DNA from 3 places in the Pseudoxanthomonas sp. CF385 genome. Region 3 is predicted to be linked to each of the others. Evidence: predicted binding sites of a transcription regulator. Region 3 holds the regulator's gene; each other region holds the start of a gene.
The links. The regulator HrcA, encoded in region 3, represses chaperone genes, less so after heat shock. The targets are predictions, from matches to a motif close to TTNGCACTCNNNNNNNNNGAGTGCNAA.

Region 1 (10,630 bases), 1.4 Mb from region 3:
AGCTTTACATTGAACGTTGAGTTCGTCTGTGTAGGATAGGTGGGAGGCTATGAAACCGAGGCGCTAGCTTCGGTGGAGCCAACCTTGAAATACCACCCTGATGTGCTTGACGTTCTAACCTAGGTCCGTAATCCGGATCGGGGACCATGTATGGTGGGTAGTTTGACTGGGGCGGTCTCCTCCCAAAGAGTAACGGAGGAGCTCGAAGGTACGCTCAGCGCGGTCGGACATCGCGCACTGTGTGCAAAGGCATAAGCGTGCTTGACTGCGAGATCGACGGATCAAGCAGGTACGAAAGTAGGACTTAGTGATCCGGTGGTTCTGTATGGAAGGGCCATCGCTCAACGGATAAAAGGTACTCCGGGGATAACAGGCTGATACCGCCCAAGAGTTCATATCGACGGCGGTGTTTGGCACCTCGATGTCGGCTCATCACATCCTGGGGCTGTAGTCGGTCCCAAGGGTATGGCTGTTCGCCATTTAAAGTGGTACGCGAGCTGGGTTCAGAACGTCGTGAGACAGTTCGGTCCCTATCTGCCATGGGCGTTGGAGATTTGAGAGGGGCTGCTCCTAGTACGAGAGGACCGGAGTGGACGAACCTCTGGTGTTCCGGTTGTCACGCCAGTGGCATTGCCGGGTAGCTATGTTCGGAAGCGATAACCGCTGAAAGCATCTAAGCGGGAAGCGCGCCTCAAGATGAGATCTCCCGGGGCACAAGCCCCCTAAAGGAACCATCAAGACTAGGTGGTTGATAGGTCAGGTGTGTAAGTGGGGCAACCCATTGAGCTAACTGATACTAATGATCCGTGCGGCTTGACCATATAACCTCAAGTGGCCTTGGACTCGACGATATCGTCAGAGAAAATCCAATGCCCGCTACGTCACAAGACCCTATGAGAGATTGGCGCCTTAATCCGTTCCTTGGATGGCGACGCTCCAACCCTCTCCCTGGTGAAATTAGCGCTGTGGTCCCACCCGTTCCCATCCCGAACACGGAAGTGAAACGCAGCCGCGCCGATGGTAGTGTGGCTTAAGCCATGCAAGAGTAGGTCATCGCCAGGGGCTTTACCCCTAAACCCCCAGCCCAAAAGGCTGGGGGTTTTTTCTTGCGCCGGTTTCGCCAACAATCGAGCTTCATCTCATGTCAGGGGGCAGTGCGTGAAGCGATCCTGCTTGGTCGGCGCCATGTTGCTCGGAAGTCTGTACTCGCCCGTCTCGGCGGCCGGCCCCGTCTCGGCGGATGCGCAACGCGTGCACGAAGCCGCGCTCGTGCTCGACACCCATCTCGACACGCCCGCCAACCTCGCGCGGCCGGGGTGGGACATCGCGGACGACCATGCGCATGAAGGCGATCTCTCGCAGGTCGACCTGCCGCGCATGAAGGCCGGTGGGTTGGATGGCGGCTTCTGGGTGATCTACACCGGGCAGGGCGCGCGCGACGACGCAGGCAAGCAAGCAGCGCGAAACCATGGACTGGAGCGGCTGGTCGCGATCCGCGAGATGCTCGCCTCCCACGCGGACACGATGGAACTCGCGCTGACGCCGGACGATGCGTTGCGTATCGCGAAGACAGGCAAGCGTGTGTCGTTCATCAGCATGGAGAACGCGGCGCCCCTGGCCGCGGACCCGAGCCTGCTCGTGGCGTACCACCGGCTCGGCTTACGCATGCTGGGGATCACGCATGTGTTGAACAACGATTTCGGCGACTCCTCCACCGATGCGAAGGGCCCCGAATGGGGTGGCCTGAGCCCGGCTGGCAAGGCGCTGGTCGCCGATGCGAACCGGCTGGGTATCGTGCTGGATGCTTCGCATGCAAGCGATGCCGTGTTCGACCAGCTGCTGGAGCAGTCGCGCGCACCCATCGTGCTGTCGCACACAAGCGCGGATGCGATCTTCGATCATCCCCGCAATATCGATGACGCCCGTATCCGCCGTCTTGCGGCCAAGGGGGGCGTCATTCACGTGAATGCATTCGGTGGCTATCTCGTCAGTATTCCCAAGATCCCTGAGCGAGAAGCGGCACTCGACGCGCTGTCGGACAAGTACGGACCGGAGGGCAGGTTGTCCGTCGAAGGGGCGCCGGCCTATCTGGCCGAGCGGCGCGCCATCGACGCGCGTTACCCGGTGAAGCGTGCGACGTTCGATGACTACATGGCGCATCTGCTCCACATCATCAAGGTTGCGGGTGCGGACCATGTCGGCATCGGCGCGGATTGGGATGGCGGCGGCGGTGTCGTCGGTATGGAGGATGTCAGTGCCCTGCCGCTGATCACCCAGCGTCTACTTGCGGCGGGCTACAGTGAAGACGACATTCGCAAGATCTGGGGTGGCAACCTGTTGAGGGTGATGCGAGAGACCCAGGCGATCGCCGCACCCAGCACCGCGGATTGACCGTGCGTCAGCGTGCGCGCGCCGAGCCGACTGCCGGCAGGCCGCATGCGGGGTGCGGGCGTAGAGAGTGACGTGCCTGTTGTTTGAGCGGGAAATGGACTCATGGACGAATCGATCACGCCGCGCCGTTTCGTGGAAGCGCTGCCGCATGACGTGCCCAAGCACTGGTTGCCGGGCAACGAGGTCGTGTCCTCGCTGCTGAACGCCTATACGGTGCTCGTGCCTGCGAATGAGGCCTTCTATATCCGCACGTTGAATGCCTGCCAGTCGCGGATCGCCGACCCGGCCTTGCGGGCACGATGCCAGGCCTTCATCCGTCAGGAAGCGCAGCACGGGGTGGCGCACAAGCGCTACTGGCAGAACCTCGACGCGCAGGGTTATGCCTATCGCGGTTTCGAGCGCGTCGTCGACCGCGTCATCTTCAGGACGATGGATCGGTGGGGGCCCTTATGGCTGCGTGCGTCGCTCGTCAGCTGCGTCGAGCACATCAATGCGTACCTCGGCTACGAGTTCCTGTCCCAAGCCATCCTCTCGGAGGCCGATCCGCGGGTGCGTGATCTGATGGAGTGGCATTTCGCTGAGGAGATCGAGCACCGGGCCGTGGCGTTTGATCTGCTGCAGGCCGTCGCTCCGCGATATGCCGTCCGGCTGGCGGGCGCACTGACGACGGCGGCCCTGTTCTACCTGCTGATGACGGGGCTGGCCATCGCGCTGCTGGCCCAGGACCGGTTGTTGTGGCGCAGGAGTACGTTGCATCAGGCGGTCGAGCATGTCGGGCCCGGCCACCAGATGGGGCGCCGCACGCTCCGGCACCTGTGGAACTACCTGAAGCCCGGCTTTCATCCGGCACAACTGGGGGGCGATGCGGTCGCGGCGGCCACGCTGGCCCGGCAGACGGCGGCACGTCCCCCGGTGGTCGTCGCCATGGGCGCCAAAGCTGAATGAATGCATTCTCTTCGGATGCGAGGCCGTCGGCTCTGCGCTTTCACCAGCGCCAAGCCGTTGAAAATATTGGGGGTTTTCCCAAGGCCTGATGGCGGGGCGATTGTTGCATCGATGGGACAAAGGGAACTTCCCATGTGGTTAGCAGTCGAACCCCCCGACTGCTAACATCCTTGCCCATGAACCAGATCACCTCCACCACCGCCCTGGTCCCCAACAACCTCCCGATCCCCAGCGCCCTGGGTTCGCTCGACGCTTACATCAGCGCCGTGCACCAGATTCCCGTGCTGTCGGTCGAGAACGAGCGCGAGCTCGCCAACCGCTACCGCGAGGACGAAGACCTCGACGCCGCGCGCGAGCTGGTGCATTCGCACCTGCGCTTCGTCGTGCACGTCGCCCGCGGCTACAACGGCTACGGTCTGCCGCTGGGCGACCTGATCCAGGAAGGCAATATCGGCCTGATGAAGGCCGTGAAGCGTTTCGACCCCGACATGGGGGTTCGCCTGGTGAGTTTCGCGGTGCACTGGATCCGTGCCGAAATGCACGAGTTCATCCTGAAGAACTGGCGCATCGTGAAGGTCGCCACGACCAAGGCGCAGCGCAAGCTGTTCTTCAACCTGCGCAAGTCCAAGACCCGCCTCGGCTGGATGAACGCGGAAGAGGTCAGCGTCATTGCGAAGGACCTCAACGTATCCGAGCGCGAAGTGCTCGAGATGGAAGCGCGCCTGTCGGGCCGTGACATCGGCTTCGATGCGCCTTCAGACGAGGACGACGACCATGCGCCGCCGTCGCCGGCCAGCTACCTGGTCGCCCACGACGAGGACCCGTCGCAGGCCTACGAGCGTGCCGACAGCGAGGACAACCAGCTCGAGCTGTTGCGCGAGGGCCTGGCGAACCTGGACGACCGTTCGCGCGACATCATCAAGCGCCGCTGGCTGGATGGCGAAAGCAAGGTGACGCTGCAGGAACTGGCCGATGAGTACGGTATCTCCGCCGAACGCGTGCGCCAGGTCGAAGCCAATGCACTGAAGAAGATGAAGGCCTTGTTCGCTGCCTGATCGCCGTCAGTCGCCGCGCTTCATCGCAGAGAGGCCCCGCAAGGGGCCTCTTTCGTTTTCGCGCATGCATCGGTCAATCAAAATGTGATCCACTACGCCGCAGTCCGGATCGGACGACGACGACACAAGGAGCAGGGCATGCGGTGGGGGATACAGGGGCGCTGGATCGTGGGTTTGACGTGGCTCATCGTGGGCGCTTTCGCGATGACGGCGGCGCATGCCGCGGCAGCGGGGGCGGACGGAGCGAAAGCGACCGACACGCAGGGCCGCATCACGTTCGGCATCGATCGCGAAGAGTACGACGCGCAGGCCCGTGCGGCGATGCAGGTGGATCCGATCGTGGCCAAGCACCTCGGCGCGATCCGCAAGGTGGCACTGGACGAAGCCGCGAGCATGGACGAGCCCGGCCCCGACGTGCTGGTGTTCGATGTCGAAGGCAGCCGCGGCAAGGGGCGCGTCACCGCGCGTTTCATCACCGTGAGCCCCACCGAGGAAGTGCTGGGCCCCGGGACGCTGGTGATGGCGGACGGCGCCACGCACGCCATCGACGGCAACGCCGATGCGCTCGCCGCGGAGGACGAGCACGACCACGCGCATGACGACGAGGCGATGCTCGCGCATGGCAAGGATCTCTTCACCCGCCAGGCACGCGAAGCCGCGCAGCGGTATCCGCTGGTGCAGGAGCATATCGGGCAGATCGACACGTTCACGATGAACGAAATCGGCACGGGTGCCGCGGTCGGCATGAACACGTTCGTGTTCGACCTCGTGGGCAGCAAGGGACGTGGCACGCTGGAGGCCGAGTTCATCACCGTCAGCGCGGATACCGAACGCCTCGGCAAGGGCGTGCTGACGCTGCAGGACGGGCGCCGCCTGCCGTTCGAAGGCGAGCCTCGCGATGCGGACGAGCCCGCAGACGACGAAGACGCGACGTCGCTGTTCGGCGGCATGCAGGACAACATCTTCACCCGCCAGGCGCGCGCCGCGGCGCAGCGCTATCCGCTGGTGCGGCAGCACATCGGCACGCTGTCGGCGTTCGAACTCGATCTGAGCGCAAGCGCCGAGGCCGAAGGCGCGGATGAGTTCGTGTTCGCGGTGGCGGGCGACAAGGGGCGCGGACGCCTGCTGGCCGAGTTCATCACCGTGGATGCCGACACCGAACGCCTGGGCAAGGGTGTGCTGACGCTGGACGATGGCCGCGAACTGGCCTTCGAGGGTGAGGCGCCGTTCCCGGGCGAAGACGAACGCGCCACCGAAACCGATGTCGTGGACGTCGACGAGGACATCGAGATTCCGGAGACCTTTGCGCGCCAGGATGGCATCTTCGTCCTGCAGGCGAACGCCGCCATGCAGGCGCATCCGGTGGTGAAGCGCCATATCGGCGACATCCGCGAAGCGGCATTCGACCGCGAGGCGTCGTGGGCGGCGGAAGGCGAGCGCTACATCTTCGATCTGAAGGGCAGCAAGGGCGCCGGCCGGCTGGAAGCCGAGTTCATCACGGTGGACGCCGACAGCGAGCGTATCGGCGATGGCGAACTCGTGATGGCGGACGGTACGCGCCACCCGCTGGGCGGCCAATGATCAGCGCAAGATCCGGATAGCCGGATCGCCGGCGCGGCACGAACATGGCGTCACGTCCATTGGAATGATGCCATGTCGTTCGTGATCCGGGGCCTGTCTCCCGCACCCTTCCTGCCGCTGTTCGCGCTCGACGGGGTCGCGCTGGCCGCACGCAACATCCGCCGCGTCGTCGCCACCGCCGACCATGGGTTCCCTTGCCGCGTCACGCTTCAGGATGCACGCCAGGGAGATGCCCTGTTGCTGCTTCCCTACGTGCACCACGACGTCGCCGGCCCGTATCGCGGCAGCGGACCGATCTTCGTCAGCGAAGCCGCCCTGCAGACGCCGCCGGCGGAGTTCCGCGACACGCTTCCGCCCACGTTTCCACGGCGCCTGCTGTCGCTGCGCGCATACGACGCGGAAGGCGTGATGCGCGATGCGGAGGTCAGCGAAGGCGTCGATGCGCTTCCGCACCTGCAACGCCTCCTCGATGCGCCGGGCGTCGCCTACCTGCACGTCCACAATGCGCGCCGCGGCTGCTATGCCTGCCGCGTCGATCCTGCCTGATCGTCGTCCTTGCCCAGGATGATCCGCGCGCCGCGCTGGTAACTCCAGTACGCCCAGAACCAGTTCAACAGCACGACGAGCCGGTTGCGGAACCCGATCAGGAAGAACACGTGCGCGGTGAGCCAGAACCACCACGCCAGCAGGCCGGAGAATTTCAATCGGCCGAAGTCGACCACCGCCGCCATCCGGCCGATCGTGGCCAGGTTGCCGTAGTCGCGGTAGCGGAACGCCGCGGGCGACGGGCGTCCCGCCAGCCGCGCGCGCAGCACGGCCGCCACGTGGCCGCCCATCTGCTTGGCCGCCGGCGCGACGCCAGGAACCGGGCGGCCATCCGAGGTAAAGGAGGCGAGATCGCCGGCGACGAAAATGTCGGGATGGCCCGGCACGCTGAGGTCCGGTTGCACGTGGACGCGACCGGCCCGGTCCAGCGGCACGCCGAGCGTGCGCGCCAGGGGAGACGCGGCCACGCCGGCGGCCCACACGACCGTTTTCGCGGGCACGAACACGTCGCCCAAGCGGTAGCCGTCATCATCGATATGACTGACGGGCGTGCCGGTCGCCACTTCCACGCCCAGTTTCTCCAACTGCAGGCGCGCCTTTTCCGAGAGGGCTTCGGGGAACGACGCCAGTACGCGCGGGCCTGCTTCCACCAGGCGTACACGCGCCTGTGAGGGATCGATGTGGCGGAACTCGTTCTTCAACGTATGCCGTGCGATTTCGGCCAGCGTACCGGCCAGCTCGACGCCGGTCGGGCCGCCGCCGACGACGGCGAAGCTGAGCCAGGCCGCGCGCTTCGCCGGATCGTTCTCGGCTTCGGCGCGCTCGAAGGCGAGCAGCAGGTGGCGGCGCAGCTGCAGCGCGTCGTCGAGCGTCTTCAGCCCCGGCGCATGCGCAGCCCATTCGTCGTGGCCGAAGTAGGCGTGCGTCGCGCCAGTGGCCAGCAGCAGGTAGTCGAACGCGAGGGCGTTCCCATCGGCCAACACCACCTGCTTGTCGTGCGGGACGACCGAGGCGACATCGGCCAGGCGTACTTCGACGTTGCGCTGCTTGCGCAGGATGTGCCGCAGCGGTGCGGCGATGTCGGGTGCGGAGAGGCCCGCGGTCGCGACCTGGTACAGCAGCGGCTGGAACAGATGGTGGTTGTGGCGATCGATCAGGGTGATCCTCACCGGAGCGCCATCCAGCGCCCGCGTGGCCCAGAGGCCCCCGAAACCGCCGCCGACGATGACGACGTGGGGAAGTGCTGCGTGCATGCCCGTTTCTCCTGTCACCGCGGGCGATTGTCTCACGGCGTCAGTCGCTGTCGCGGTCGATCAGCGACGTCCTGCGGGTATCGGGCATCCACAGGTACACCAGCAGCGAACACGCGATGCAGGCGCTGACGTACCAGTAGAAGCCGGTTTCCATGCCGGCCCGCTTGAACCACAGCGCCACCATGTCCGCGGTGCCGCCGAAGATCGCCACGGTCAGCGCGTAGGGCAGGCCCACTCCAAGGGCGCGGATCTCCACCGGGAACAGCTCCGCCTTCACCACCGCATTGATCGCGGTGTAGCCGCTCACGATCACCAGCGCGGCCATTACCAGCCAGAACGCCTCGGTGGCGCTCCGCACGTCCTGGAGCTGGCTGAGGATCGGCACGGTGAAAAGCGTGCCGAGCACGCCGAAGGCGATCAGGATGCGGCGCCGGCCGATGCGGTCCGACAGCGCGCCGACGACGGGCTGCAGCAGCATGTAGACGAACAGCGTGGACGCGTTGATCAGGCTGGCCGTTTCGGCGGCCATGCCGGCGCTGTTGACGAGGAACTTGTGCACGTAGGTCGTGTACGTATAGAAGGCCAACGTGCCGCCCATCGTCAGGCCGACCACGCTGAGGACCGCGCGCGGATGCCGCATCAGTGCGCGCAGCGTGCCTTGGGCCTGCTGCTGCGAGGCGCCGGCATCGGATTCGGTGCGCACGAAGGATTCGGTTTCCACCATGTTCCGCCGCAGCCACAGTGCGACCAGCGCGGCCGCGGCGCCGATCGCGAACGGAATGCGCCAGCCCCAGTCGCGCAGTTGTTCGTCGGTGAGGAAAACGCGCTGCAGGACGATCAGTACCGCGAGTGCGACCAGGTGGCCCATCACCAGCGTGACGTACTGGAAGCTCGACCAGAACCCGCGATGCGCGCGCGTGGCCATTTCGCTCAGGTACGTCGCCGACGCGCCGTACTCGCCGCCGACGCTCAGGCCCTGCAGCAGCCGGGCCAGCACCAGCAGTACCGGCGCGGCGATGCCGATGCTGGCATAGCCGGGCGTGCAGGCGATGATCAGCGAGCCCGCGCACATCATCACCACCGACAGCATCAGGGCGCGCTTGCGGCCGTGGCGGTCCGCGTACCGGCCCAGCAGCCAGCCGCCCAACGGGCGCATCAGGAAGCCGACGGCGAAGATCGTGGCCGTCTTCAACAACTGGCTGGTGCGGTCGTCGCCGGGGAAGAACACGTCGGCGAAGTACAGCGAGAACGCCGCGTAGACGTACCAGTCGTACCACTCCACCAGATTGCCGACCGAGCCGCTGAAGATGCTGCGCAGGCGGCGGGTGGGCGTCATCGCATCAGGTGGCGTGTTCGTCATCAGTAGAGGTCCATCGGGTCCACATCCAGCGACCAGCGCGTACGGCGCGCTTCCGGCAAGGCATGTATCTGTGGCAGTGCCAGATCCAGCGTGCGGTGCAGGCTGCGGCGCTCCGGCGAGGAGAGCAGCAGCTGCACGCGATGCAGGCCTGCGCGGCGCGGCATCGGCGCGGGCAACGGGCCATGCAGTTCGAGGGTCGCATCGTGCGCACGCAGGGCCTGCTTCGCGGCCTGCAGGAACTGCTGCGCGGCATCGACGTGTTGGGCTTCGGCACGCAACAGGGCGAGATGCGCGAACGGCGGGAAGCCCGCCATCCGCCGCTGCTCGAGTTCGGCATCGGCGAAGGCGTGGTAGCCGCCGTTGATGAGCGTATCCAGCAACGGGTGGTCGGGATGATGCGTCTGCAGCCAGACATCGCCGCGCTTACCCGCACGTCCGGCGCGACCGGCCACCTGGATCAGCTGCTGCGCGAGTTTCTCGGTCGCGCGGAAATCGGTGGAGAACAGGCCTTCGTCCACGCCCACCACGGCCACGCGGGTGAGATGCGGCAGGTCGTGGCCCTTGGCCAGGATCTGCGTGCCGACCAGGATGCCCGGCGCCTCGCCCAGCTTCGCCAGTTGTTGCGCCAAGCCGTCGCGTTTCTGCGTGGTGCTGCGGTCCACGCGCAGCACCGGCACGTCCTGGAAGGTCTCGACCAGCAACTCTTCCAGCCGCTCGGTGCCGATGCCCTGCGGTTGCAGCGCCAGTCCGCCACAGTCCGGGCAGGCCAACGGTGCCGGTTGGCGTGCGCCGCAATGGTGGCACTGCAGGCGCTTGCCGCCGGCGTGCACCGTCATCGAGGCATCGCAGCGCTTGCAGTGCGCATTCCAGCCGCAGTCGTGGCACAGCAGTACCGGCGCATAGCCACGGCGGTTCTTGAACACGAGCGCCTGCCCTCCGGCGTCGACGGCCTGCCGCAGGGCCTGCAGCGTGTCGGCGAGCAGGCCGGCCTGTTGTGGACGCTTGCGCATGTCCAGCACGCGTACGCTGGGGGGCTGGGCCTCGCCGGCACGCCGCGACAGTCGCAGGTGCGTGTAGCGCCCGCTGCGCGCGTTGTGCAGCGTCTCCAGCGACGGTGTCGCGCTGCCGAGCACCACCGGCACGTCCAGCGCCTTGCCGCGCACCAGCGCGAAATCGCGGGCGTGGTACCGGATGCCGTCCTGCTGCTTGTAGCTGCCGTCGTGTTCCTCGTCGACGATGATCAGGCCCGCCTCCGGCAGCGGCGTGAATACCGCCGAGCGCGTGCCGACCACCACCCGCGCCTCGCCGCGCAGGCAGGCGGCCCAGGTGCGGGCGCGTTCGCCATCGTTGAGGCCGGAGTGCAGCGCGTGCACCGGCACGCCCAGGCGGTCGCGAAAACGCGACAGCGTCTGCGGCGTCAGCCCGATCTCGGGGACCAGTACCAGCGCCTGCCGCCCACGCGCCAGGCAGTCCGCGATGGCCTGCAGGTAGACCTCGGT
Region 2 (10,630 bases), on a different contig from region 3:
AGGCCGAGGCCGAGCATCGCGAACACCAGCAAGCCCAGCACGCCCGGCGCGGTGAAGGCATACGCAAGCGCCACGCCCATGAACGGTGCGGTGCACGGGCTGGCCACCACCACCGCCAACACGCCGGTGAAGAAGTCGCCGGCCGGACCGCTGCGCGTCGCCAGTCCGTGGCCTGCACCCGCGAGGCGATGGCCCACCGTGAACACGCCCGACAGGCTCATGCCCACGGCGAACATCACGTAGGCCAGCACGCCGACGACCCAGGGCTGCTGCAACTGGAAGCCCCAGCCCAGTGCCTGGCCCGCGTAGCGCAACGCGATCGCGAGCGCGCCCACCGCGACGAAACTGGCCAGCACGCCGGCCGTGTACCAGAGCGCGCGACGGCGCGCGTCGTTGCCGCTGCGACCGCTCTCGGCCAGCGACAAGGCCTTGAGCGAGAGGATCGGCAGCACGCACGGCATCAGGTTGAGCACCAAGCCGCCGAGCAGCGCGAACGCGAAGGCGGTCAGCAGCGAGATGGACCCGTAGCCTTTGACGTTGGCAATCACGTTCTTGGGCGGACGCGTGCGCTCGACATCGGTGGCCGTGTCGGCCATCTTCCCGGCCGTCGTCGTCTCTGCGGGCGCATCGACAGGCGTGGCCACGGGTGCCACGACGGCGGGCGCTTCGCTCACGACCGCATCCGCCGGCGTCACCGTGCCGGCGGGAATCGCGAGCTTCACCCGGCGCGTCATCGGCGGATAGCAGATGCCGTCGGTCTGGCAGCCCTGGAACGTCACCCGCAGCGTCGCGTTGAGTGCGTTGGCGCGATCGCGCTTCAACGGCACCGGCACCTCGGCCTGATCGAAGTACACGGTGACGTCGCCGAAATGCTCATCGCGGTGCGCCTTGCCCTTCGGCCAGCGCGGCGCCTGCAGCGAGACGCCCTGCGCGCCTTCCAGCGCCATCGAGGTGCGGTCGCGGTAGACGTAGTAGCCGCGCGCCGGGGTGAAGCGCAGCAGCAACCGGTCGCCGTCGAAGGCGATCGCTTCGAACGCGAACGCCTGCTCGGCCGGCAGCGGCAACGCCTCCACACCGGTCTGCGTCTTCTGTCCCAGCAGGCTGCCACCGGCCGCACCCGCGCCCAGCGGCACGAAGGCCTCAGCGTCGGCCTCGGCAGGCGGCAGCGCGACCTTCAGCGTGCGTGTCTGTGGCGGATAGCAGATGCCGGCATCCGCGCAGCCCTGGTACTTGATCTTCAGACTGACGCTGTCGGTGCCGGGCGCGGGTCGGCCGGGTAGGGTGGCGACCAGTTCGCCGCGGTAGGTCTCGACATCGCCGAAGAATTCGTCGCGGTAGGCCTTGCCCTTAGGCAACTGCAGGGGCTGCGCGGCGAAGCCGGGGTCGGCGTCCACGCCGGTCCGGTGCCGGTACAGGTAGTAGCCCTCGGTGATCTTCCAGCGCACCTCGATGCGGTCGCGCGTCGGCGCGCTGACCGTCAGCACGAAGGCATCGTCCACCGGCAGCAGGTCGTCCTGGGTGATCGCGGCGGAGGCGGCGGGCGCCACCAGCACGGCCAGGGGCAGCAGCAGGCGGGCGAACAGGGTACGGATCGGCGTCATCGGGTCACTCGGGTCGGGCGTCGGCACGGGTTTCCGCGGCGACCCAGTCCAGGTAGGCGGGCAGGCCGGCGGCGGTTTCGACCGCCAGGATCTCCGGCAGTTCATACGGATGCAGTTCGGCCAGCCGGGCCATCAGGGCCTCGCGCCGGTCGGTGGAGGTCTTGGCCAGCAGCTGGACCTCCGTGGCCTGTTCCACCCGGTCCTGCCAGCGGTAGGTCGAGACCACGCCAGGCAGCAGGCTGACGCACGCCGCCAGGCGCTCCTCGACCAGGGTCCGCGCCAGCCGCTGGGCGGTATCGGCGTCCGGGCAGGTCGACAGGATCAGGAAGACAGGCATGGGCCGCCGATTATTGCAGACCCGCCCGGCCGGCCCCTGCGACAAAGATGCGCACCCGCCCTTGAACGCCGTTCGGCGCCCCCCATATCCCCTGCATCCCGGCCTGGCCGGGTTTTTGTACCCGTGGCGTTGGCACTCCCCTGAGTCGAGTGCTAACATCTCCGCCCCTTTCCCAGTCCAATCAATCACTTAAGAGGGTTGACATGAGCAACATCAAGCCGCTGTACGACCGCCTGGTGGTCAAGCCGATCGAAGCCGAAGAAACCTCGCTCGGCGGCATCATCATTCCCGACGCTGCCAAGGAAAAGCCCACCAAGGGTGAAGTCATCGCCGTCGGCGAAGGCAAGTTCGTCGAAGCCACCGGCGGCGTGCGCGCCCCGAAGGTCAAGGTCGGCGACAAGGTCATCTACGGCCAGTACTCCGGTTCCGCCTACAAGCAGGACGGCATCGAGTACAAGATCATCAAGGAAGACGACGTCCTCGCGATCCTCGGCTGATCGCGCGCGGCGGCCCTGCGCCGCCGCCCACGTCACCGCAATCCTCTTTGATGCGGGCCCCGCGCCCGTCTCACGAACCACTCTCAATATTCCTGGAGTTGCACATGGCAGCCAAAGATATCCGTTTCGGTGAAGACGCCCGTACGCGCATGGTGCGCGGCGTGAACATCCTCGCCAATGCCGTCAAGGCCACCCTCGGCCCGAAGGGCCGCAACGTCGTGCTCGAGAAGAGCTTCGGCGCCCCGACGATCACCAAGGACGGCGTCTCCGTCGCCAAGGAAATCGAACTGGCCGACAAGTTCGAGAACATGGGCGCGCAGATGGTCAAGGAAGTCGCTTCCAAGACCTCCGACAACGCCGGTGACGGCACCACCACCGCCACCGTGCTGGCGCAGGCGTTCATCCGCGAAGGCTCCAAGGCCGTCGCCGCCGGCATGAACCCGATGGACCTGAAGCGCGGCATCGACCAGGCCGTGAAGGCCGCCGTCGAAGAGCTGAAGAAGCTCTCCAAGCCGACCGCCGACGACAAGGCGATCGCCCAGGTCGGCACCATCTCGGCCAACTCCGACAGCAACATCGGCGACATCATCGCCGAGGCCATGAAGAAGGTCGGCAAGGAAGGCGTGATCACGGTTGAAGAAGGCTCGGGCCTGGAGAACGAACTCGACGTCGTCGAGGGCATGCAGTTCGACCGCGGCTACCTGTCGCCGTACTTCATCAACAACCAGCAGTCGCAGCAGGTCGAATTCGACGACCCCTTCATCCTGATCCACGACAAGAAGGTCTCCAACGTCCGCGAACTGCTGCCGGTGCTGGAAGGCGTCGCCAAGGCCGGCAAGCCGCTGCTGATCGTGGCCGAAGAAGTGGAAGGCGAAGCCCTCGCCACGCTGGTGGTCAACACCATCCGCGGCATCGTCAAGGTCGCCGCCGTCAAGGCGCCGGGCTTCGGTGACCGCCGCAAGGCCATCCTGGAAGACATCGCCACGCTGACCAACGGCACGGTGATCTCCGAGGAAGTCGGCCTGCAGCTCGAGAAGGCCACTATCAACGACCTGGGTCGTGCGAAGAAGGTCGTGATCTCGAAGGAGAACACCACCATCATCGACGGCGCCGGCGATGCCGAGCGCATCCAGTCGCGCATCAAGCAGATCAAGGCGCAGATCGAAGAGACCTCTTCGGACTACGACCGCGAGAAGCTGCAGGAACGCGTGGCCAAGCTGGCCGGCGGCGTGGCCGTGATCAAGGTCGGTGCCTCGACCGAAATCGAAATGAAGGAAAAGAAGGCCCGCGTCGAAGACGCCCTGCACGCCACGCGTGCAGCGGTGGAAGAAGGCGTGGTCCCGGGCGGCGGCGTCGCGCTGATCCGCGCGCTGCAGACCATCGGCACCCTGAAGGGCGCCAACGAAGACCAGAACCATGGCATCCAGATCGCCCTGCGCGCGATGGAAGCCCCGCTGCGCGAGATCGTCACCAACGCCGGCGAAGAGCCGTCGGTGATCGTCAACCGCGTCAAGGACGGTTCGGGCAACTTCGGCTACAACGCCGCCAACGGCGAGTTCGGCGACATGATCGAGTTCGGTATCCTGGACCCGACCAAGGTCACGCGCTCCGCGCTGCAGAACGCCGCCTCGATCGCGGGCCTGATGATCACCACCGAAGCGATGGTGGCCGAGGCTCCGAAGAAGGACGAGCCGGCGATGCCGGCCGGCGGTGGCATGGGCGGCATGGGTGGCATGGACTTCTAAGTCCCCGCGTCCGGCTTCACCGTTCCAGGAAAGGCCCCGCAGCGATGCGGGGCCTTTCGTTTTCCGCGATATGCGCATCGCGACACCGCAACAAGCGTTCCCGCAAAGCCGCGCGCGGGACACCTTTCCGCCGGACCCGCTCCGTAGCGTACGACCTTCGGTGCTTAACGATGTTTTCACCGAACACGACGCGAACGACAGCCATCGAGGAGAGGGATTCAGATGAAACGACATGCATTGCGCGACGCGATCCGCGTCGCCCTGGTCGCGTGCGCGGCCACCGCGGCGGCGGCCCACGCGCAGGAGGCGCCGGCGCCTTCCGGCACGGCGCCCACCACCCTGGACCGCATCGAGGTGACCGGTTCGCGCATCCGCCAGGTGGATGTGGAGACCGCTGCGCCGGTGCTGGTGATCTCGCGCGAGGACATCCAGAAGCAGGGCTTCAATTCCGTCGCCGACATCCTGCAGAACATCACCAGCGCGGGCAGTCCGGCGGTGAGCCGGATCACGCCGCTGGCCGCGGGCGAGGCGGTGGGCGGTGCGTACATCGATCTGCGCAACCTCGGCCCCAACCGCACCCTGGTGCTGGTCAACGGGAAGCGGCTGGGCATCACCACCGGCGGCTTCCAGGATCTCTCGCAGATCCCGGCGGCGATGATCGAACGGATCGAGGTGCTGAAGGACGGCGCATCCACGCTGTACGGCTCCGATGCGATCGCCGGCGTCGTCAACCTGATCACCCGGCGCAACATGGATGGCATGCAGGCCAGCGTCTACGGCGGCCAGTACGCGCAGGGCGACGGCCAGCGCACGGTCCTGGACCTGATCGCCGGTTTCAGCGGCGACCGCGGCTCGGTGACCGTCGGCGCGGAGTACACGGAGGAGGATCCGGTGTGGGCCACGGACCGCTGGTTTTCGGCGAACCGCTTCCCGATGGGCGAAGGCCGGGCACCGAGGCCGGGCGGAGAAAGCGGAACCACGCAGTACGGCCGCCTGATCGTCCCGGGGCGCGGCAACTTCACGCTGCGGCGCGAGACGCCCGGACTCGATCCGCGCGACCTGGACAGCTACCGCGCGCTGGACGATACCGATTTCTCGCTGCCGGTCCAGCAGTCCACGCTGCTGGCGGGCATCGAACGCAAGTCCGTATTCGTCAACCTCGACTACGCGCTCAGCGACCGCCTCCGCTTCGCCGGCGACATGCTCTACACGGACCGCGCCTCGTTCTCGCGCAATGCGGGCTATCCGTACTCATCGCAGGCGTTCGACACGCCGATGTCGATCGACAGCTACTACAACCCCGTCGGCAACCAGAGTGGGGACGCGGATCCCACCGCCGTGCACTTCACCCGCCGCGGCTGGGAAGTGCCGCGCGAGAACCGGCTTTCGCTCAGCACCTATCGCTTCAGCGGCACGCTGTCGGGGTACTTCGACCTGGCCGGGCGCAGCTGGGACTGGGATGTGGGCTACCTCTACAACCAGAACAAGGGCGTGCAGGTCGGCACCGGCAACCTCAATCTGGCCGCGGTGCGCATGGCGGTGGGGCCTTCGTTCCTCAACAGCCAGGGCGTGGTCCAGTGCGGGACACCGGACAACCCGATCCCGCTCGGTACCAGCCAGGGCGAATGCACGCCATGGAACCCGCTCCTTCCGTTCGGGTACGGCGGCCCGGGCGACGGCTCGGCGACGGATCCGGCGGTCAGGCAGTTCATCTTCCCGGTCGGCCAGGCCGTCTCGATGACGAAGACCCAGGACTATTTCGCCAACATCACCGGCACGCTGGCGACGCTGCCCGCCGGCGACCTGGCGATCGCGCTGGGCGTGGAGCACCGCAAGGAGTACGGCGAGTTCTCGCCCGACGCGTTGGCCCAGTCGGGCGGCTCCACCGATCTCGCCGCCGGGCCGACGGCGGGCGGTTACAGCCTCGACGAGATCTATGCCGAGGTGCAGGTGCCGCTGCTGTCCGGCATGCCGCTGGCCCGCGAGCTGACGCTCAGCGCGGCGACGCGCTATTCGGACTACGACACGTTCGGCGACACCACCAACAGCAAGCTGGGGCTGAAATGGAAGCCCGTCGATTCGCTGCTGGTCCGCAGCACCTGGGCCGAAGGCTTCCGCGCGCCGGATGTCAGCAATCTGTACGGCGGCGCCTCGCAGACGTTCTCGTTCTACACGGATCCGTGCGACACCTCGTTCGGCGCGGCGCGCGGCAACGCGCGCTGCCTGCAGGACGTACCGGTCGACTTCCGGCAGCCCGCCAACGACGCCGACGGCATCGCCAACGGGCCGGGCACGCAGTCGCCGATCCCCTTCGTGGCGGGTTCGAATCCGGATCTGACCCCGGAAACCTCCGAATCGGTGACGCTGGGCGTGGTGTTTAGTCCCTCGTTCGCGCCGGGCCTGAACGTGTCGCTGGACTGGTGGACGATCCGCATCGAGAACACGATCGTGGCCGACACCGAGACGCAGGTGCTGGACGATTGCTACCTGCGGGGGATCGAGGCGCGTTGCGACGCGTCGACGGGTTCGCGCTTCGAACGCGATGCGGCGACCGGCGAGATCCTGTCGTTCATCACCACGCCGATCAACGTGGGCCATGTCGAGACCGAAGGGTTCGACTTCGACGTCAACTATCGCCGTGCGACTCCGTGGGGCACCTTCAGCGCAAGCTGGCTGAGTACGTACATCAGCAAGCTGGAGCTCAAGACCGACGCGCTCGAGGACAATCCGCCGCAGCAGTTGAATGGCCTGTCGATCGGCACAGGCGCGAACTTCCGTCTGCGTTCGAACCTCAACCTCGGGTGGGAGCACGGAAGCTGGGGCGCCTCCTGGGGCATGCGGTACTACTCGGGGCTCAAGGAGCGCTGTTCCTTCGACGACATCTGCAGCCTGCCCGACTACAGCGCGCCATGGACGGGAGGCGAGGTCCTGCGGATGCACGAGCGCCCTTCGACGACCTTCCATGACGTGCAGGTCCGCTACCAGGCACCCTGGAATGCGACGATCTCGCTCGGCGCCAACAATGTGTTCGAGCGCTACGGGCCGCCGATGTATTCGCAGCCGAGCTCCGGCTACTCGTACTACGGCGGTTACGACATCGGACGGTTCGTCTACCTGAAGTACCAGCAGAAGTTCTGAGCCGCCCGCAGCGGTCCCGCCGGCCGCGTCCGCGAGGGCGCGGCCTTTCCATGCCGCAAAAAAAAGCGCACCGGGGAGAGAGACCCGGTGCGCAGTCGTGTGCGATGCATGTTGTGCCGCCAGTCTCGCCCGATGCGCGCAGGGGGCGATGTCCGTCGTCGCGGTGCGCGGGTACGTCTATCGCGCTTTGGGGATGGCTCAGCGGGCGCCGCCCACGGTACGGAAGCGGGTCGCGGTGACCCCGGTCGCGCGCTTGAACGAACGCGAGAACGCATGCCGGCTCTCGTAGCCGACGCGGGCGGCGATCTCGCAGATCGCCAGGCGGCCGTCCTGGATCAGCGCGCACGCGCGCAGCAGGCGGGTCTGGGTGAGCAGGTCGTGCGGCGTCATTCCGAACACATCGCGGAACGAACGCAGGAAGTGCGAAGGCGAGTAGCGCGCCGCCTCGGCCAGTGCGCGCAGGTCGTGCGCATCGAAAGGCGCATTGAGGATACGGTTGCGCGCCGTCAGCAGGCGCGCGACGACGGCGCGTCGATGCCGTTCGCTGCGACCGTAGGCGCGCTCCACCCAGTCCGCCGCGCGGGACTGCGCATCGCGCGCGGCCAGGACCAGGCCGGCCAGCTCGCCCCCCGATTCCCTGTCGCAGGGATGCGGCGCGGAGTGCAGCAGCGTCGACAGCCTTTGCAGCATCGGGCGGTCCATCGGCAATGCGGCGGGCAGCAGCAGGGGTGATGCCAGGCCCAGGCGCTCCGTCGGATCCGACAGGGCCTGTGCCCAGCGCACGGGGACATGCACGAGCACCCAGTCGGCGCCCGGACCGGCGAGCAGGCGCCGCGGCGCATCGCCCGGCAAGGCGAGGAACCGGCGCCCGGCGAGACGGAACACGCCATCGTCCGTCTCGACCTCCACGGTGCCCCGCAGGACGATGACGAGGGTGCATCCGCTGCGCGGCAGTGGTGCATGCATCCCGCGGCCGCCGCGCAGGCAGAGGCCCGCCAGGTCGTCGCCGGCATCGTCGCCGGAGAGCCGGCGCGCGTGGCGGAACCGGACGACGCAGGCGGGCGCAGCGCCGTCGCGGCGGCGACGCGGCGCCGGCATCACGTCAGCCGAGACCGTAGGGAAGGTTCGGCGACGACACCACCCTGTCGCCGATCGCTTCGCCCTTCAGGAAACGCACGCAGTCCTTCAGGACCGTCGGATCGTTCAGTACGCCATGGTGGCCGAGGTCGAGCGTGGTCAGCAGCCGCGCAGCGGTCAGGTGGCGGGCGAAGCGCTCGCCTTCGTCCCACGGCACCTCGTCGTCCAGCAGGTCGTGCACGACCAGCACCGGGATACCGATTGCGGGCGCGATGCGATGCGCCTGCAGCGCATCCAGGCCCTGGCCGATGCGGGATTCGAGCAGCGCCAGCATGCGTGCGCCGACGCGCGGCCCCATGCCGGAACGATCGACGAAGCGCTGCAGCGCGGCGCGCGGGTCGGCCTGCGCGGAGACGAGGATCGCGCGCTTCGCACGCAGGCCCTGGTGCAGCGCGAGCATGACCGACATGGCGCCGAGTGAGTGGCCGATGACCGCGGCCGCTTCGCCGCAGCGACGGCCCACTTCAAGCATGTCGCCGGTGGTTTCCAGCAGTGTGGATGTCTGCGTGGCGACCGTTCGGCCCTCACGTGCGAAGGCCACGACCGCATACCCCTGCGCGGTCAGGGCACGCACCCAGCCCGCCATCGCGTCGCGTCCCGTCGCATCGAGCGGCGGCAGCAGCACGTAGGGTTGGCGGCGCGGATCGCCCCAGCACACCATCTGCACGCGCCGGCCACGCAACGCCAGCGTTTCCCGGTGTTCCGGGCAGCCTTCGATGCCACGGGGACAGCCGGCGAAGGCGGTTTCGTCATCGAGCCGCAGCAGTCCCCGGCGCGCCGCATGGCGGGGCGCCAGCAGCCCGGCCAGGCGTTGCACGGCACGCGTCCAGCGGCGCGGCGCGGCCGCCGGCGGAGGTGTGCTTTCGGGATCGTTTCGGCGTGCGACGGCGACGGAGGGGGCGGAAGCGTCGGCAAGCGTTTCGGCGGTTGGCGCGGCGTGGCGGGAAAGCAACATGGGAAGTCCGGTCTCTGCTTGGGGTCCACAGAAACGAGCGCTTTCCGGCGATGCCCACTGACACGCGCCGCGTGATGGTTCAGGGGGCGTTGGTCATCGTGACGGTTGCGGGCGCTACCAATGCGCGGCGCGCAGGATGCGTTCTGGGGATCTCCATGCGGTCGGCGAACGCGATGCCGTCGCGGCGCGCGCGCGCCGCGGCCGCAGGGTCGCCCACGCGCTCGTACAGGTGCGCCAGCGTGGCGTACCAGGCGATCAGGTCGTGCGGGAACGCGCGCGGGCGCGCGCTGATCTGCAGCGCCTGCCGGATCATCGAGATGGCGCGCGCATCCTCGCCTTGTCGCGCGTGCGCCAGGGCACGCACGTACAACGCGGTGGCCGACAGATACGGCTCCTTCAGCGCACCGGCCCGCCGCTGCAGATCGATGGCGTCCTCGCGCAGGTCGCGATGCAATCCTGCCACCAGCTGCAGGCGCATGACACGCAACTCGGCATCGAGCCGCTGTTCGTGCGTGGGCGGCAGTACCTTGTCGAGTTGCGCGCGCGCCTCGTCGGCGAGCGCCCGCGCGCCCCCCAGGTCGCCGCGCAGTTCCTGGATGCGGGACAGCTTCGCCAGCGAGAAGCCGATACCGGGCGCACGCTCGCGGCCGATCGCATGCTCGATGTCGAGCGCTTCGCGCAACAGCCGCTCGGCCTCGTCCAGGCGGCCGAGCGCCAGGTAGACGCTGCCGAGGTTGTGCACGCGCGGGGCCACGTCCGCATTCGGTCCGCGATAGATGCGGCGGGCGATGGCGACCGCTTCCTGCAGCGGGGCTTCGGCCTCGGACATCCGGCCCGCGGCCATCAGGGCGATGCCGTAGTTGCTGAGCCGCCGCGACGTCTCGGGGTGCTCGTCGCCGTACGCTGCGCGCGTCAACGTCAGCGCATGCCGTTGCCAACGCACCGCCTGGCCCGGTTGGTGCGCGCGCGTGTAGGCGGTACCGAGCGCGCCGTAGCTGCGGACCAGGCGCGGGTCGCGGGGTGTCAGCCGCGCCTGCTGGATGCGGATCGCGGTCAGGTGGTCGGCGATGGCCGCCTGATGCTCGTCGACTTCGCTGTGGACGATCGCGCGGCGATGGTAGGTCAGCGCCGCGGCGAGCCCCTGCGGATCGACGCCACGCTGGACGGCGAGCGCTTCGTTCAACAGCGCGAGTGCCGCCGGGTAGTCCTTCTCGCTGGAG
Region 3 (10,630 bases):
TGGCGCTAAACCGAGAGTGAACGGAGACGCCATGGAATCGCAGGATCTACGCAAAGTCGGCCTCAAGGTCACCCATCCGCGCATGCGCATCCTGGAGCTGCTGGAGCAGAAGAACTCCCAGCACCACCTGAGCGCGGAAGACATCTACCGGCAGCTGCTGGAACACGGCGACGAGATCGGCCTGGCCACGGTGTACCGGGTGCTGACCCAGTTCGAGGCGGCCGGGCTTGTGCTCAAGCACAACTTCGAAGGCGGCCAGGCCGTCTACGAGCTGGACCGCGGCGGCCACCACGACCACATGGTGGACGTGGACACCGGCAAGATCATCGAGTTCGAAAGCACCGAGATCGAGAAGCTGCAGCGCGAGATCGCCGCCAAGCACGGCTACGAACTGGAAGAGCACTCGCTGGTGCTCTACGTGCGCAAGAAGCGCTAGTTCTCTCGTCCCGTAAGGAAATGCGTCAGACCGCGTTGGCCAGCAGCCGCTTGGCGGCGGCGTGCGCTTCCTTGCTGACTTCCACGCCGCCGAGCATGCGCGCCAGCTCTTCTTCGCGCTGCTTGATGCCCAGGCGCTCGACCGCGCTCTGGGTCATGCCGTCGACGGGCGCCTTGCTGACCCGGTAATGCGCGTGGCCCTGTGCCGCGACCTGGGGCAGGTGGGTCACGCACAGCACCTGCCGCTGCGCACCCAACGCCCGCAGTTTCTGGCCGACGATCTCCGCGACGGCGCCCCCGATGCCGGTATCGACCTCGTCGAAGACCATCGTGGGCACGGCATCCAGTCCCAGCGCGGCCACTTCGATGGCCAGCGAGATGCGGGCCAGTTCGCCGCCGGACGCCACCTTGCGCAGCGGCCGCGGCGGTTGGCCCGCATTGGCCGACACCAGGAACTCGGTGCGCTCGGCGCCCGAGGGGTCGGGCCGTTCGGCGTCGTGCGGCTCCAGCGCCACGTCGAAGCGGCCGCCGCCCATGCCGAGTTCGGCGATCAGCGCGGTGGTGGTTTCGCCCAACGCCTTGGCGGCGCGCTGGCGTGTGCGGCTCAGGACCCCGGCCGCGTCCCGCCAGTGCTGGCGCGCGGCCTCGATGTCGTCGTTGAGCTTGAGCAGACGCTCGCCCGCGCCGCGCAGCGAGTCGAGTTCGGTGGTCAGCCGGTCGCGCTGCTCCTGCAGGCCATCGAGCGGCACGCGGTGCTTGCGGGCGAGGTCGTGGACGCGCGCGAGGCGGCGTTCGAGTTCCTCGAACTGGCCGGGGTCGGCTTCCAGGTCATCGCGCACCTGGCCGAGCAGGGCCAGGGCTTCCTCGATCTGGATCGCCGCGCCTTCCAGCATGCCGTCCACGTCCCTGAGGCGCGGTTCGTGCTCGACCTGGCGGGCGAGGTCGGCCCGCGTCTGCTGCAACTGGCGGGCCAGCGAGGGCGCCTCGTCGCCCGACAGGCTCACCAGCGCCGCATCGCAGGCGGCGATCAGGCTGGCGGCGTGCGCCTGCCGGCGATGGCCCACGACCAGTGCATCGAGCGCGCTGGGCGCGAGGTCTTCGCGCTGCAGCTCCGCCAGTTGGTGTTCCAGGTAATTGATGCGGTCGGAGACGTCGCCCTGGCCGGAGAGCTGGTCGCGTTCGCCGAGCAGGGCGCTCCACTGGCGTGCGGCCTCGCGCACGGCGCGGGTTTCCGCCTGATTGCCCGCATACGCATCGAGCAGTTCCAGCTGGCTGTGGCGGGCGAGCAGCGCCTGGTGCTCGTGCTGGCCGTGGATCTCGACGAGTCGGCCGGCCAGGTCGGTCAGCTGGGACAGGGTGACGCTGCGGCCGTTGATCCATGCGCGCGAACCGCCGTCGGCACGGATCACGCGGCGCAGCTGGCACTGGCCATCGTCGTCTAGCTCATGCTCGGCCAGCCAGGCGAGGGCAGGCGAGTCCGGAGCCGGCAGGAACTCGGCGGACAGCTCGGCGCGTTCGGCGCCGTGGCGGACCACGCCACTGTCGGCGCGCAGCCCGGACAGGAAGCCCAGCGCGTCCACCAGCAGCGATTTGCCCGCGCCGGTTTCGCCCGAAATGACGGTCATGCCCTCGCCGAACTCCAGTTCGGCAGCGCGGACGACGGCGAAATCCTTGATCGCGAGATGGGTCAGCATGGCGATAGTGTAGGGCCGGGCGATGGCGGTTCGAAGGCGCGCGATGCTCGCCGCCCGGCGTCGCACCGGCCGAGACGGGGTCGCCGGTGCTTGCGGGCGCCGAGGCGTTGGCGCTATCTATGCGGCATGTCGTCGACGTCACCCCCGCTGGACCCGCGCGCCCGCCACCTGCTGCGGACGCTGATTTCGCGCTACATCCGCGACGGCGAGCCGGTGGGGTCGCAGACCCTGGCCCGGCACGCGGGGTTGGAGGTCAGTTCGGCCACCATCCGCAACATCCTCGCCGAGCTGGAGGAAGTCGGCCTGCTGAGCTCGCCGCATACCTCGGCCGGACGGATTCCCACCGCGCAGGGGTATCGGGTGTTCGTCGACAGCCTGGTGCAGGTGAAATCGCTGGGCGAGGGCGAAGTGGCGCGCCTGCGCTCCGAGCTGCCCAGCGGTGCGGGCACCCAGGCCTTGCTCGGCAATGCCTCCGAGCTGCTGTCGGCGATGACCCATTTCGTCGGGGTGGTCAGCGTGCCCCGGCGTGAGCAGTTCGCCTTCCGCTACATCGACTTCGTGCCGCTGGACGGCCGCCGGGTGATGGCCATCCTGGTATTCGCCGACAACGACGTGCAGAACCGGGTCATCGAAACCCGGCGCCCGTACGAACGTTCCGAACTGGAACGGATCGCCAACTACCTGAACACCCAGTTCGCGGGCCGGCCCTTGGCCGACATCCGTGCCACCCTGCTGCGCGACCTGCGCAGCGCCCAGACCGAGATGGAAGGGTTGCTGGCCGAATCCATCGAGCTGGCGGAACAGGCGCTCACCCCGCCGAACGACGACGTGGTGCTGGCCGGCCAGACCCGCCTGATGGGCGTGCAGGAACTGTCCGATCTGGAGCGGCTGCGGGACCTGTTCGAAGCCTTCGCCCGCAAGCGCGAGATCCTGCAGCTGCTGGAGCGGACGATCCACGCGCCGGGCGTGCGCATCTTCATCGGCGAGGACACCGGCCTGGCCCCGCACGACGGCGTGTCGGTGGTGACCGCGCCGTACATGGCCGGCGGCCAGGTACTCGGCGTACTGGGCGTGATCGGGCCCACGCGGATGGCCTACGACCGGGTCATTCCGGTGGTACAGGCGGCGGCCGATGTCCTGGGCGCGGCCTTGAATCCCGAAACGCCGGCCCCATAGGTTCCCGGTTGGGCGGCTGGACCTGCCGCCAGGGAATAGAAATGAACGAACCGCACGACCACGATGCCACGCCGGGCGCCATGCCCGAATCCTCCGATGCCGACGCCGCCCTGCTGGCCGAGCTGGAAACCCTGCGCAACGAGCTGGACCAGCTGCGCGCGACCACGCTGCTGGAGCGGGCCGACCTGGAGAACCAGCGCAAGCGCGTGGCGCGCGACATCGAGCAGGCCCGCAAGTTCGCCAACGAGCGCCTGCTCGGCGACCTGCTGCCGGTGTTCGACAGCCTGGATGCCGGCCTCGCGGCCGCCGGCGGCGAGCCCAGCCCGCTCAAGGACGGGCTGGAACTGACCTTCAAGCAGTTGCTGAAGGTGGCCGGCGACAACGGCCTGACCCTGCTGGACCCCACCGGCGAAGCGTTCAACCCCGAACACCACCAGGCCATCAGCCAGGCCGAGGCGCCCGGCGCGGCCCCCGGCAGCGTGGTGCAGGTGTTCCAGAAGGGCTACGTGCTCAACGGCCGCCTGCTGCGCCCGGCCCTGGTGGTCGTGGCCAAACACGACTGAACGGCCTCGCGGCGGCGCTTGAACGGCGCCATCGCACCCCTATATCGGGACCATCCACCCGGCCGATCGCCGGGTCCAACATCAGCATTCGCTAGGGAGCGACATCCATCATGGGCAAGATCATCGGCATCGACCTGGGCACGACGAACTCGTGCGTGGCGATCATGGACGGCGGCAAGGCCCGCGTCATCGAGAATTCGGAAGGCGACCGCACCACGCCCTCCATCGTGGCCTACACGAAGGACGGGGAAGTGCTGGTCGGCGCCTCGGCCAAGCGCCAGGCCGTGACCAACCCGAAGAACACCTTCTACGCGGTGAAGCGCCTGATCGGCCGCAAGTTCACCGATGCGGAAGTGAAGAAGGACCTGGACCTGGTCCCGTACGACATCATCGCGCACGACAATGGCGACGCCTGGGTGCAGACCAACGACGGCAAGAAGTTGTCGGCGCAGGAGATCTCCGCGCGCATCCTGGAGAAGATGAAGAAGACGGCCGAGGCCTTCCTGGGCGAGACCGTCACCGAAGCGGTCATCACCGTGCCGGCGTACTTCAACGACAGCCAGCGCCAGGCGACCAAGGACGCCGGCAAGATCGCCGGCCTGGACGTCAAGCGCATCATCAACGAACCCACCGCCGCCGCGCTGGCCTACGGCCTGGACAAGGGCGAGGGTGGGGCCGACCGCAAGATCGTCGTCTATGACCTCGGCGGCGGCACGTTCGACGTGTCGATCATCGAGATCGCCAACGTCGACGGCGAAAAGCAGTTCGAAGTGCTGGCGACCAACGGCGACACCTTCCTGGGTGGCGAGGACTTCGACAAGCGCGTCATCGATTACCTCGTCGAGGAGTTCCAGAAGGACCAGGGCATCGACCTGCGCAAGGACCCGCTGGCCCTGCAGCGCCTGAAGGACGCGGCCGAGCGCGCGAAGATCGAGCTGTCCAGCTCGCAGCAGACCGAAGTGAACCTGCCGTACGTCACCGCCGACGCTTCCGGCCCGAAGCACCTCAACATCAAGCTGACCCGCGCCAAGCTGGAAGCGCTGGTCGAGGACCTGGTGAAGAAGACGATCGAGCCGTGCCGCATCGCGCTGAACGATGCCGGCCTGCGCGCCAGCGACATCGGCGAGGTCATCCTGGTCGGCGGCCAGACCCGCATGCCGAAGGTGCAGCAGGCGGTGGCCGAGTTCTTCGGCAAGGAGCCGCGCAAGGACGTCAATCCCGATGAGGCCGTGGCGCTGGGCGCCGCGATCCAGGGCGGCGTGCTGGCCGGCGACGTCAAGGACGTGCTGCTGCTGGACGTGACCCCGCTGAGCCTCGGCATCGAGACCCTGGGCGGCGTGTTCACCAAGATCATCGAGAAGAACACCACCATCCCGACCAAGGCTTCGCAGACCTTCTCCACCGCCGAGGACAACCAGTCCGCGGTGACGGTGCACGTGCTGCAGGGCGAGCGCGAGCAGGCCCGCTTCAACAAGTCGCTGGCCAAGTTCGACCTGTCCGGCATCGAGCCGGCGCCGCGCGGCATGCCGCAGGTGGAGGTGTCGTTCGACATCGACGCCAACGGCATCCTGCACGTGTCGGCCAAGGACAAGAAGACCAACAAGGAACAGAAGGTCGAGATCAAGGCCGGTTCGGGCCTGTCCGAGGACGAGATCGCGCGCATGGTCGCCGATGCCGAAGCGCACCGCGAAGAAGACAAGAAGTTCCAGGAACTGGTCCAGGCGCGCAACCACGCCGACGGCCTGATCCACGCCACCCGCAGCGCCATCACCGAGCACGGCAGCAAGGTGCCGGGCGATGTGATCGGTCGCGTCGAGTCGGCGATCGCCGAACTGGAATCTGCGATGAAGGGCGACGAGAAGACCCAGATCGAAGCCAAGGCCAAGGCGCTCGAAGAAGCCGGCCAGTCGCTGTACGCGGCGGCCGCTTCGAGCGAGCAGCCGGGTGCCGGCGGTACGGGTGGTCCTTCGGCGCCCGCGGACGACGTGGTCGACGCGGAGTTCACCGAGGTGAAGGACGACAAGAAGTAATCCACGCCACCGGGATACGGCGAACGGGAGACGTGGCCTGCCACGGGCTCCCGTTCTGCCATCCGGCGCCCCTGCCAGACCAGCCTGACCGCACATGAGCAAACGCGACTACTACGAAGTCCTGGGCGTGGCCCGCGACGCCAGCGACGAAGACCTGAAGAAGGCCTACCGCCGCTGCGCGATGAAGCACCATCCTGACCGCAATCCCGGCGATGCGGCGGCCGAGGTCGCGTTCAAGGAATGCAAGGAAGCCTACGAGGTGCTGTCCGACGGCGCCAAGCGCCGCGCCTACGACGCACACGGCCATGCCGCGTTCGAGCACGGCATGGGCGGCGGTGGCGGTCCCGGCGGCCCGGACATGGGCGACATCTTCGGCGACATCTTCGGCAACATCTTCGGCGGTGGCGGCGCACGCGCGGCGCGGCGCGGTGCCGACGTCGGCTACGTGATGGAGCTGGATCTGGAAGAGGCGGTCGCGGGCGTCGAGAAGCGCATCGAGATCCCCTCGCTGGTCGCCTGCGAACCCTGCAAGGGCTCGGGCTCGGCCGACGGCAAGGTCGAGACCTGCGGCACCTGCGGCGGTCGCGGCAACGTGCGCATGCAGCGCGGCATCTTCGCCATGCAGCAGGCGTGCCCCGCCTGCGGCGGCCGCGGCCAGACCATCAAGAATCCCTGTACCGAGTGCCATGGCGCCGGGCGCGTGGAGGAAGAGAAGGTCCTGTCGGTCAAGATCCCGGCCGGCGTGGACAACGGCGACCGCATCCGCCTGACCGGCGAAGGCGAGGCCGGCCCGCCCGGCACGCCACCGGGCGACCTGTACGTGGAAGTGCGCGTGCGCGAGCACGACATCTTCCAGCGCGACGGCGACGACCTGCATTGCGAAGTGCCGATCCGGATCTCGCAAGCCGCGTTGGGCGACACCGTGCGCGTGCCCACGCTGCACGGCGAGGCGGAGATCCGGGTCCCGGCGGAGACGCAGACCGGCAAGCTGTTCCGCCTGCGCGGCAAGGGCGTGAAGTCCGTGCGCAGCCGCAGCGAGGGCGATCTCTATTGCCGCGTGGTGGTGGAGACCCCGGTCAACCTGACCCCCGAACAACGCGAGTTGCTGGAGAAGTTCGAGGCCACCTTCATCGGCGAGGAAGCGCGCAAGCATTCGCCGAAATCGGCGACCTTCCTCGATGGCGTGAAGGGGTTCTGGGACCGCATGACGTCCTGAGCCTGCGACCTTCGGCCGCCCGCGGACGCGAGCGGCTTGTGGCATCCTGCGACGGCCCCGGAGACCCCGGGGCCGTTTTCATTCACGTCCACGATGAAGGGGAGTTCGCGTGCGTACGAACATGGGGAAGGGGTGGGGGTTGGTGGTGCTGCTGGCCGTGGCGCCTGCATGGGCGGCCGACGACCGGCCGTTGCAGGTCGAGCGCGAGTCGACGCGCTTCGTCCTCAATGCGGACGGCAGTTTCGTGCAGGAGCAGGCGACCGCGATCAAGGTGTTGAAGGACAGTGCGCTGGAGGCGGCGAAGGACGCATCGGTCAGCTACAGCACCAGCATCCAGAAAGCCGAGGTGGTCGAAGCGTATACGTTGAAGGCCGATGGCCGCCGCGTCGACGTGCCACGCGGCAACTACCAGGTCAGCAGCAGTTCGGGGCGCGAGGGCGACTCGCCCATCTACTCCGACCAGACGACGCTCACCGTCGTGTTCCCCGAACTCGCCGTCGGCGACACCACGGTGTTCGCGTACCGGGTGACGGCCACGCAACCCATGTTTCCGGGCCATTTCTCGGTGATCCGCAACTACAGTCCGGCGGCCTACTACGGCGACGTGGAGGTGAGCATCGACGCGCCGGAGTCCATGCAGGCCACATGGCGCAACTGGCAGATGACCCAGCCCGCCGTCGAGACCCGCGATGGACGCAAGATCGTCCGCTGGCGCTGGAGCAACCGGCAGCCGGTCGCGCGCGAGAGCCTGCGCGACACCGTCTTCACCGCCGATCGTTATCCGGGCTACGCGTTCTCCACGTTCGCGCGTTACGCCGACATCGCCGCGGCCTACGGTGGACCGGCCAACGCCAAGGCGGCGCTGACGCCACGCTTGCGCACGCTCGCGGCGGAGATCGCGGGCAACAGCAAGGATCCGAGGGAGACGGCGAAGAAGCTCTACGAATGGGTCTCCACGAAGATCACGTACGCGGGCAACTGCATCGGGCTGGGGGCGGTGGTGCCGCGCGACCTGGACGTGGTGCTGGACAACCGCATGGGCGACTGCAAGGACCATGCGACCCTGCTGCAGGCGCTGTTGAAGGCGCGCGGCATCGACAGCACCCAGGCCCTGATCAATGCCGGCGGCACGTATACGCTTCCGGACATCCCGGTCGCGTCGGTCGTCAACCACGTGATCAACTACATCCCCAGCCTGGACCTGTACGTGGACTCCACTGCGGCCACCGTGCCCTTCGGCAGCCTGCCGGATGGCGCGGCGGGCAAGCCCGTGTTGCTGGTGGATGGCCATCGCGACGGCACCACCACTCCGGTGACGCAGGCGGGCAAGGAGTGGCAGAAGCTGCGCACGACGCTCCGCATCCAGCCCGATGGATCGGTCAAGGGTACCCAGCGGGTGGAAGTGAGCGGACGCATGGCGGTGGCCGCCCGCGCGCAGTTCCGCAACATGGGGGCGGGTGATGCGGACAAGCTGGTGCGCGGCTATTTCCGCGGCAATGCGCTGACGGCCAACGGCAAGCTGCGCTACGACGATCCCGTCCCGATGCTGGAGACCTTCAACCTGGATGCGGACTTCGACGTCGACCGGATGATCCCGACGAGCGGAGGCTTCCAGGTGCAACCGTGGTTCCTCAGCTTCACGCCGGTTTCGATGCTGGTGGCCTCGCAGCTCGGCGATCCGGATCAGCCGCAGGGCGAAAGCAGCTGCGGCGCATACCACTCGGACGAGGAGTACACGTTCGAGTTCCCGTCGACCATGCGGATCATCGCCGTGCCGAAGGACGTCAGCCTGCGCGAGGGCACGCTCAGCTACGTCTCGACGTTCCGCCAGGAAGGCGCCCGCCTGCTCGTCCGGCGTACCCTGGATGATCGGACGCCCGGCCCCGTCTGCTCCCCGGAATACAATGAAGGCTTCGCCCGGGTCATGCGCAAGATCATGCCCGACCTGCGTGCTCAGGTCGTCTATCTGACCGAAGCCGAAGGGGCTGCGCCGCAGTGAGTGCCGTCTGATGCCGCAGGTGATGCTCCATGGCCGTCCACGGATCGGCATCGTCGGCAGCGCCGGCGCCTACGGCCGTTGGCTGCAGCGCTTCTTCCGCACCCGGATGGAGCTGGAGGTCATCGGCCACGATCCTGCCGACCCGGCATCCGTCGATGAGGCCGGGCTGGTGCGGGACGCCGATGTGCTGGTGTTCGCCGCGCCCATCCGCCATACCGTCGATGTGATCGCCCGTTATCGCGAACTCGCCGCCGGCACGGAAGCGGGCCGCTTGTGGCTGGATGTCACTTCGATCAAGGCCGCGCCCGTCGCGGCGATGCTCGCATCCCGCGCCGACGTCGTCGGCCTGCACCCGATGACGGCACCGCCGAAAGCGCCGACGTTGAAAGGCCGGGTAATGGTGGTGAGCGAGGCCCGGCTGGACCGGTGGCGTCCCTGGGTGACTTCGTTGCTCACCGCGCTGGAAGCCGAATGCGTCCGCGCCGAGCCTGAACAGCACGACCGCGTGATGGCACTGGTCCAGGCGATGGTCCATGCCACGCACCTGGCGCAGGCGGGCGTCCTGCGTGGCGAAGCCGCGCGCGTCGGCGACCTGGCGGCCCTGATGCCGTACCGCTCGGCGTCGTTCGAGATGGATGCCGCCATCCTGGCCCGCATCCTCTCGCTGAACCCGGCGATCTACGAGGACATCCAGTTCGGCAATCCCTACGCAGGCGAGGTGTTGCAGGCGCTGGGCGTGCAGATCGAGCGGATGGCGCGCCTGGTGGGCGAAGGTACCGAGGCCGCGCGTGTCGCGTTCCGACAGGAGTTCCTGGCGGACAACCGCGACGCCGTCGGCCCCGCGATGTTGGCCGATGGCAACTACAGCTACGAACGGATCGGTTATCTGTTGGCCGACCTGGCCGGCCGCCAGGCGCTCAGCGTGCACCTGCCGGAAGATCGCCCAGGCTCGTTGCGCGCGTTGCTGCATGTGTTCGAACGGCACGGCGTCAGCCTGTCGTCCATCCATTCCTCGCGCACGCCGGACGGCGAGGTGCATTTCCGGATCGGCTTCGATGCCGACGTGGATGCGCAGGCGCTCGCCAGTGCGGCGCGCGAGATCGATGCTTCGGGACTCGGGAGGGTGCTGCCATGACGACACCGTCATGCACGGTGGAGGAGGTGCTGGCGGGCAAGGCGGTGCCGTTCACGCGGCCCGGCAGTCACAGCGCGATCGCGAAGATCGCCGTCGTCGGACCGCAGCGCGTCACCACGCTGGGCATCGGCGGGGACGAGCAGGGCGATCTGCGTGTGCACGGCGGGCCGGACAAGGCGGTCCACCACTATCCGATGGACCACTACCCGGCGTGGCGGTCCGATATCGGGTCGCATGCGTTGCTCGAACGTCCTGGCGCGTTCGGCGAGAACATCAGCACGTCCGGCATGACGGAAGCGTTTGTCTGCCTGGGCGATCGCTATCGCCTGGGATCGGCGCTGGTGGAGGTGTCCCAGTCGAGGCAACCCTGCTGGAAACTGTC

Region 1: the regulator HrcA is predicted to act here: its motif matches at 3,475-3,501, upstream of rpoH (RNA polymerase sigma factor RpoH).
Region 2: the regulator HrcA is predicted to act here: its motif matches at 2,068-2,094, upstream of BLT45_RS15070 (co-chaperone GroES).

What each region holds. Positions count from the first base shown of each region.
Region 1 covers NZ_FNKZ01000001.1:651,353-661,982, forward strand. Annotated here, with positions in the region: rRNA gene BLT45_RS02850 (23S ribosomal RNA) at 1-821, shown strand, start outside; rRNA gene rrf (5S ribosomal RNA) at 948-1,062, shown strand; gene BLT45_RS02860 (membrane dipeptidase) at 1,186-2,391, shown strand; gene BLT45_RS02865 (metal-dependent hydrolase) at 2,494-3,336, shown strand; gene rpoH (RNA polymerase sigma factor RpoH) at 3,513-4,391, shown strand; gene BLT45_RS02875 (hypothetical protein) at 4,566-5,972, shown strand; gene BLT45_RS02880 (DUF1203 domain-containing protein) at 6,045-6,518, shown strand; gene BLT45_RS02885 (FAD-dependent oxidoreductase) at 6,491-7,744, opposite strand; gene BLT45_RS02890 (MFS transporter) at 7,812-9,131, opposite strand; gene BLT45_RS02895 (primosomal protein N') at 9,131-10,630, opposite strand, start outside.
Region 2 covers NZ_FNKZ01000002.1:1,007,378-1,018,007, reverse strand. Annotated here, with positions in the region: gene BLT45_RS15080 (protein-disulfide reductase DsbD family protein) at 1-1,601, opposite strand, end outside; gene cutA (divalent-cation tolerance protein CutA) at 1,606-1,938, opposite strand; gene BLT45_RS15070 (co-chaperone GroES) at 2,142-2,435, shown strand; gene groL (chaperonin GroEL) at 2,540-4,180, shown strand; gene BLT45_RS15060 (TonB-dependent receptor plug domain-containing protein) at 4,397-7,318, shown strand; gene BLT45_RS15055 (helix-turn-helix transcriptional regulator) at 7,517-8,416, opposite strand; gene BLT45_RS15050 (alpha/beta hydrolase) at 8,421-9,410, opposite strand; gene BLT45_RS15045 (tetratricopeptide repeat protein) at 9,490-10,630, opposite strand, start outside.
Region 3 covers NZ_FNKZ01000001.1:2,082,753-2,093,382, forward strand. Annotated here, with positions in the region: gene fur (ferric iron uptake transcriptional regulator) at 32-436, shown strand; gene recN (DNA repair protein RecN) at 462-2,129, opposite strand; gene hrcA (heat-inducible transcriptional repressor HrcA) at 2,256-3,305, shown strand; gene grpE (nucleotide exchange factor GrpE) at 3,386-3,868, shown strand; gene dnaK (molecular chaperone DnaK) at 3,979-5,898, shown strand; gene dnaJ (molecular chaperone DnaJ) at 5,993-7,114, shown strand; gene BLT45_RS09730 (DUF3857 domain-containing transglutaminase family protein) at 7,224-9,113, shown strand; gene BLT45_RS09735 (prephenate dehydrogenase) at 9,124-10,248, shown strand; gene BLT45_RS09740 (MOSC domain-containing protein) at 10,245-10,630, shown strand, end outside.